Regions from separate parts of the Streptomyces sp. NPDC001493 genome, predicted to be linked through region 1. Evidence: riboswitches for the same ligand, from Rfam matches in the RefSeq annotation. Region 1 holds a riboswitch; the other holds the start of a gene.

What was found. Region 1 has a riboswitch for glycine ahead of gcvP (aminomethyl-transferring glycine dehydrogenase). Riboswitches for the same ligand answer to the same signal wherever they lie in the genome.
Region 2: it holds a riboswitch for glycine, as region 1 does, so the genes downstream of both, gcvT (glycine cleavage system aminomethyltransferase GcvT) here and gcvP (aminomethyl-transferring glycine dehydrogenase) in region 1, are expected to answer to the same signal.

What each region holds. Positions count from the first base shown of each region.
Region 1 is NZ_JBSFHV010000018.1:180,121-183,519, forward strand. It holds gene gcvP (aminomethyl-transferring glycine dehydrogenase) at 1-1,992, opposite strand, end outside; glycine riboswitch at 2,184-2,280, opposite strand; gene ACWCWD_RS24945 (PRC-barrel domain-containing protein) at 2,474-2,845, shown strand; gene ACWCWD_RS24950 (DNA polymerase IV) at 2,767-3,399, opposite strand, start outside.
Region 2 is NZ_JBSFHV010000008.1:6,869-10,267, reverse strand. It holds gene ACWCWD_RS13785 (enhanced serine sensitivity protein SseB) at 1-450, opposite strand, end outside; partial or broken gene ACWCWD_RS13780 (AAA family ATPase) at 736-1,224, opposite strand; glycine riboswitch at 1,398-1,495, shown strand; gene gcvT (glycine cleavage system aminomethyltransferase GcvT) at 1,644-2,759, shown strand; gene gcvH (glycine cleavage system protein GcvH) at 2,882-3,259, shown strand; gene glyA (serine hydroxymethyltransferase) at 3,278-3,399, shown strand, end outside.

The DNA.
Region 1 (3,399 bases):
GTGCTCCTCGAAGACACCGTGTGTCGACGGGTACGTGATCATGAGCACGGCGAGCTCGTCGCGGTGCTTCTCGATCTTGGCGCGCAGGTCGTCTATGTCGACCTCGCCGTCGTCCGCGGTCTTCACCACGACGACCTTCATGCCGGCCATCACGGCGCTCGCCGCGTTGGTGCCGTGCGCCGAGGACGGGATGAGGCAGACGGTGCGCTGGTCGTCGCCGTTGGCGCGGTGGTAGGCACGGACGGCCAGCAGACCGGCGAACTCGCCCTGCGAACCGGCGTTGGGCTGGATCGACACCGCGTCGTAGCCGGTGACCTCGGCGAGGCGCTCCTCCAGCTCACGGATGAGGGTGAGGAAGCCCTCCGCCTGCTCGGCGGGGGCGAAGGGGTGCAGCGCGCCGAACTCGGGCCAGGTGATCGGCTCCATCTCGGTGGTCGCGTTCAGCTTCATGGTGCAGGAGCCGAGCGGGATCATGCCGCGGTCGAGCGCGTAGTCGCGGTCGGCGAGCCGCCGCAGGTAGCGCAGCATCGCCGTCTCCGAGCGGTGCTGGTGGAAGACCGGGTGGGTGAGGAAGTCGTCGGTGCGCACCAGCTGCTCGGGGAGCGCGTCGGCGGCGGTGGCGTCGAGCGCCTCGACGTCGCCCTGCGCGCCGAAGGCGGCCCAGACGGATTCGAGGTGGGCGCGGGTGGTCGTCTCGTCGCAGGCCACGGAGACAAGGTCGGCGTCGACCAGCCGCAGGTTGACCCCGCGGCCGCGGGCGTCGGCGACGACCTCGGCGGCCTTGCCGGGCACCCGCACGGTCAGCGTGTCGAAGAAGGAGTCGTGCAGGACATCGGCGCCGGTGGCCCGCAGACCGTCGGCGAGGATCGCGGCGTAGCGGTGGGTGCGCCGGGCGATCGTCCGCAGCCCGTCGGGGCCGTGGTAGACGGCGTACATGCCGGCCATCACGGCGAGCAGGACCTGCGCGGTGCAGATGTTGCTGGTGGCCTTCTCGCGGCGGATGTGCTGCTCGCGGGTCTGGAGGGCCAGGCGGTACGCCTTGTCGCCGTCCGCGTCCACCGAGACACCGACCAGGCGGCCGGGGAGCGAGCGGGCGAACTTCTCGCGGACGGCCATGAAGCCGGCGTGCGGTCCGCCGAAGCCCATCGGCACACCGAAGCGCTGGGTGGTGCCGACCGCGATGTCGGCGCCGAGGTCGCCGGGGGAGGTGAGCAGGGTGAGGGCCAGCAGGTCGGCGGCGACGGTGACGATCGCGCCGAGCTCGTGGGCACGCTCGATCACGGGGGCGATGTTCCGTACGGCCCCGGAGGCGCCCGGGTACTGGAGCAGCACGCCGAAGACGCCACGCTCGGCGACGTCCGCCGGGATGCCGTCGCCGAGGTCGGCGACGACGACCTCGACGCCGGTCGGCTCGGCGCGGGTCTCGATGACCGCGATCGTCTGCGGCAGGGTGTCGGCGTCGACGAGGAAGACCCCGCCCTTGACCTTGCCGACGCGCCGCGCGAGCGCCATGGCCTCGGCGGCCGCGGTGCCCTCGTCGAGCAGCGAGGCGCCGGAGGTGGGCAGGCCGGTGAGCTCGGCGACCATGGTCTGGAAGTTGAGCAGGGCTTCCAGACGGCCCTGCGAGATCTCCGGCTGGTACGGCGTGTACGCCGTGTACCAGGCGGGGTTCTCCAGCACGTTGCGGAGGATGACCGGGGGCGTGAAGGTGCCGTAGTAGCCGAGCCCGATCATCGGGGCGACCACCTGGTTGCGGTCGGCGAGCGTACGCAGCTCCGCCAGTACCTCGGCCTCGGTGCGCGCCGACGGGAGGTTCAGCGCCTCGGTGCTCTTGATCACGTCGGGCACCGCGGCGGCGGTGAGCTCGTCGAGCGAGCCGTATCCGACCTGCGCGAGCATCTTCGCCCGGGCCTCGTCGTCCGGCCCGATGTGGCGCTGTTCGAAGGGGATGCCCTGCTCCAGCTGGGAGAGCGGGGTGCGGCGGGGGGTCATGATGGAGGCCTCCATGGTCTGACACGACCTGCGAGGGGCACCGCGGCGCGGCTGCCCGTACGGCCTCCCCCTCTGTCATCTCGACCTGAGAGCTTCACCGGCGCGCCCTGGGGCGTACCGGCTTTCACCGTCGGTGAGGGTGGCCGCACCGGGCACGTGCCGGGTGGGACCGCCCTGCTTTCCAGAGTGACCTCGTCCATGCGGTACGGGGGCCTGAGAGATTCCGGGGAGGATTTGCTCCTTCGGCGCCTCCGGAATCAACACCGGAGGCTCTCCCGCACGGGGTCAGCAGCCATGTGCCAGCCTACCAGCGGGGATCTTCGCCGTTTCTTCGAGTGGCCGATATCCGGAATCTGCACTTCTGTAGTGGCTGTGGAGTAGTTGCTCGGCTGTGTCTTCGAAGTGGCGTCGTTCGGCCGGAGGCAGACGGCACCTCGAGGACACGGCCCGGCTCCAGTCGTCGCGACCAGCGGGAGGCACCGTGCAGACCGACATCGATCCGCGCAGCCTGATCGGCCGCAAGGCATTCGACCGCGCAGGCGTCAAGATCGGCACGGTGGACGAGGTCTACCTCGACGACGCAACCGGCGTCCCCGAGTGGGCCGCCGTCCGAACCGGCCTGTTCAGCAGGGACGCTTTCGTCCCGCTGGAGCCGAGCGAATTCGTCGAGGACACCCTGCGTGTCCCGTTCGACCGCGCGCTGATCCGGGACGCGCCGGACTTCGGTGTCGGGCGGCATCTCTCGCCCGAGCAGGAGCTTCAGCTGTACCGGCATTACGGGCTCGACTCCTCCTCCGCGACCGATCCGGGCCCGGACCGGGACTTCGGCAGGCTGGCCGGCCAGGACGAGTAGTCCACCGGCTCCGCCACCAGCGGCAGCGGATCGGCCGGGACGAGGTCCGGGTCGTCCACCCGGAACGTGCGCACCCGGCCGGGCGGGTCGCCCGGCCGCTCGAACCGCACGGTGACCCGGCCGACGCCGCTGCCCTGTACCCAGCCGTGTCCGTACGTCCCGTGCCGTACGTCGTGGCCCGGGGACCAGCGTCGCGCGGCGAGCTCGGCGGCCTCGTCCCCGGGCGCGCCGGCCGCCGGGTGCCCCTGCGGGCCGGGCGGTACACCGGGGAGCCCGGGCGGCGGGCCGGACGCCTCGACGGGCGCTTCCGCCCCCGCGGCCGCCCCCTGGGCCGGCGCCGCCGGTTCACCGGCCGCCCGCTCGGCCTCCGCAGCCTGCTCGGCACGCTCCGCCTGCGCCGCCTGCGCGAAGAGGTCCTCCTGCGTGTAGTCCGCCAGGCCCGTGACGCCCACGCCCAGCAGCCGCACCCCTCCGGTGGTGTCCACCCCCTCCAGGAGGCGGGCGGCGGCCTCACGCACCACCGAGGGGTCGTCCGTGGGGCCGCGCAGGGTCTC
Region 2 (3,399 bases), on a different contig from region 1:
CAGCCGCACCCGGCCGCCGCCGGCCGGTCCGTCCAGCGGGGTGTTCCCGGTGCGGCAGAGCTCGGCGACGGCGGCGGGGAGCAGCGGGAGCCCGACCGCGCCGCCCGGGTTCACGGCGATGCCGAGCTGCGGGGGCAGTCCGCGCGCGAACTCGCGGGCCGGCGCGACGGCGAAGGAGAGATGGGTGCCGACACAGCTGAGGAACTGCGCCTCGGAGCTGAAGACGGGCACGAAGGCGGCGCCGTCGAGCTCGATCGTCGGCAGGTCGAGGTCGGCGCTGGCGGGGCTGCCGCCGTTGGGCAGCGGGATCCAGACCTGGCTGCGGCCGAGCACCTCGACGAGCCGGCCGGCCGCCTCGGGGACGCCCAGCGAGGCGCTGAGTACTTCTTCGAGCTCGTTCGCCGGCCACCCCTGGAGCTGCTGGGGCGGCATCTGTGCCGGGATGTCCACTGCCTCTGTGTCCTCTACTCGACCGTGTCCTGCGGCAGAAACAGTAACCGCCGACGGGCGTCGCCGTCCCGGCGCCGGCACCGACGTCAAAACCGGCACCGACGGGGCCCCGCCGCCGGGAGGCCATGGGAAGGCGATGGCCCGCAGTGCTCCCGCCGCCGGGCGGTCCAGCAGTACGGCGGAGGCGCAGCCCGGGGGCAGCAGGCCGAGCTCCGTGTCGCGCAGCAGCCGGCCGACCGCGCGCCGGTGCCGGGCGAAGGCGTACCCGGAGACGCCGCGTCCGCGTTCGCGCTGGCCCGCCCGGGCCGCCTCGGGGGTCACGTCGAGCAGAACCAGGTGGAGGGCGCGGCCCCGGCGCACTGCGTGTCGGGCCAGCCAGCGGCGGACCCAGGTCTGGGTCCCGCAGTCGTGGACGACGACCGCCTCGCCGGAGCGGAGCGCTCGGAGCAGCCCGTAGTAGTGGGCGGCGCGGACCAGCGGGCGGTAGAGGGCGTACGGGAGTAAGCGGGGCAGGGCCGCCGCGAAGCGGTCCCGGGTGTCCTGGGAGTCGATGGCGCGGGTGGTGACCGCGCGCCGGATCAGGGTGGACTTGCCGCTGCCGGGCAGCCCGGAGACGACGACGACGTCCCCGGGGGCGAATTCCAGCCGCCGTGGTCCGTCCCCCGCCCCGCCGCGCAGGTCGCGCACGGCCGGCGGCCCCTTCTTCGCGGCGGGTGGTGCCTGCGGCACCGCGACCCCCCACCGCACCACCCCCGCGTACGGTCGCAACGACATCGGCACTCCCCCTGTCGAGTCACCCCACACCTGCCCACAAAGTGTAAAGAAAAGGTAATGCGCGGCAAGGGCCCCGGACGGGAGGCCGGGCTGCGGCAGGGGGCGGGGGTACCGGGCGCCGAGGCGGTCCGCCCTGCGTGCGATGATGTGCGCGCAACTGCATACCGGCCGTTTGAATCCACGCGGGAGAGTCCCGGCCACCGTGTGTGCCGGGCGCCGAAGGAGCAAGTTCCTCCCTTGAATCTCTCAGGCCCCGTACCGCGTGGATGAGGCAGATCTGAAAAGCGAGCCGTTCACCGGCTCCACCCAAGGTGCAAGCCGACCCGTCAGGGGCCTCTCGGCGAACCTCTCAGGTTCCGATGACAGATGGGGAGGGACCGTCCTCGTCGTCATGCCCTGCGCCCTGGGAGCCACACCTCATGAGCACCGCCCCCCGTACGACCGCCCTCGATGCGCTGCATCGCTCGCTGGGCGCGACCATGACCGACTTCGCGGGCTGGGACATGCCGCTGCGGTACGCCAGCGAGCGTGACGAGCACAACGCGGTACGCACCCGCGCCGGGCTCTTCGACCTCTCCCACATGGGCGAGATCGCCGTCACCGGCCCCGAGGCCGTCCGCTTCCTGAACCACGCGCTCGTCGGCAACATCGGCACGGTCGGCGTCGGCCGGGCCCGCTACACGATGATCGTCCGCGAGGACGGCGGCATCCTGGACGACCTGATCGTCTACCGCCTGGCCGAGACCGAGTACCTCGTGGTCGCCAACGCGGGCAACGCCCAGCTCGTCCTCGACACCCTGACCGAGCGGGTCGCCGGCTTCGACGCCGAGGTCCGCGACGACCGCGACGCGTACGCGCTGATCGCCGTCCAGGGCCCCGAGTCCCCCGCGATCCTGAAGGCCGTCACCGACGCCGACCTGGACGGGCTGAAGTACTACGCGGGCCTGCCCGGCACGGTCGCCGGGGTGCCCGCGCTCATCGCCCGTACCGGCTACACCGGCGAGGACGGCTTTGAGCTCTTCGTCGCCCCCGAGCACGCCGAGGCCCTCTGGCAGGCGCTCACCGAGGCCGGCGCCCCGCACGGCCTGATCCCCTGCGGGCTCTCCTGCCGCGACACGCTGCGCCTGGAGGCGGGCATGCCGCTGTACGGGCACGAGCTGACCACCGCGCTGACCCCGTTCGACGCGGGCCTCGGCCGGGTCGTGAAGTTCGAGAAGGAGGGCGACTTCGTGGGCCGCGAGGCGCTCACCGCCGCCGCCGAGCGCGCCGAGACCGCCCCGCCCCGCAAGCTCGTCGGCCTGGTCGCCGAGGGCCGCCGGGTGCCGCGCGCCGGTTTTCAGGTGGTCGCGGACGGCAAGGTGATCGGCGAGGTCACCTCCGGCGCCCCCTCCCCGACGCTGGGCAAGCCGATCGCCATGGCGTACGTGGACGCGGCGTTCGCCGCGCCCGGCACCGAGGGCGTCGGCGTCGACATCCGGGGCACCCACGAGCCGTACGAGGTCGTGGCCCTGCCCTTCTACAAGCGTCAGAAGTAGGCGTCGGGGCCCGTCGCGCCCCGCCCACGCCCCGCCCACCGGGCCGAACGTGACGCAGTCGCGTCTCATCCCGTAAGACCATCGTTCATCAGCACTCACCCGCGTACAGGAGAATTCAGGTCATGAGCAACCCCCAGCAGCTGCGGTACAGCAAGGAGCACGAGTGGCTGTCGGCCGTCGAGGACGGCGTGGCGACCGTCGGCATCACCGAGTACGCGGCCAACGCGCTCGGTGACGTCGTGTACGCCCAGCTTCCGGAGGTCGGCGACACGGTGACCGCGGGCGAGACCTGCGGCGAGCTGGAGTCGACCAAGTCCGTCAGCGACCTGTACTCGCCGGTCACCGGCGAGGTCACCGCGGCGAACCAGGACGTGGTGGACGACCCGTCCCTGGTGAACTCCGCCCCCTTCGAGGGTGGCTGGCTGTTCAAGGTTCGCATCGCGGAGGAGCCGGGGGACCTGCTCACCGCCGACGAATACACCGAGTTCTCCGGCAACTGAGACCCAAGGGACCGCCTGATGTCGCTTCTCAACTCCTCCCTCCACGAGCTGGACCCGGACGTCGCCGCCGCTGTCGACGCCGAGCTCCACCGCCAGCAGTCCACCCTCGAAATGATCGCCTCGGAGAACTTCGCTCCGGT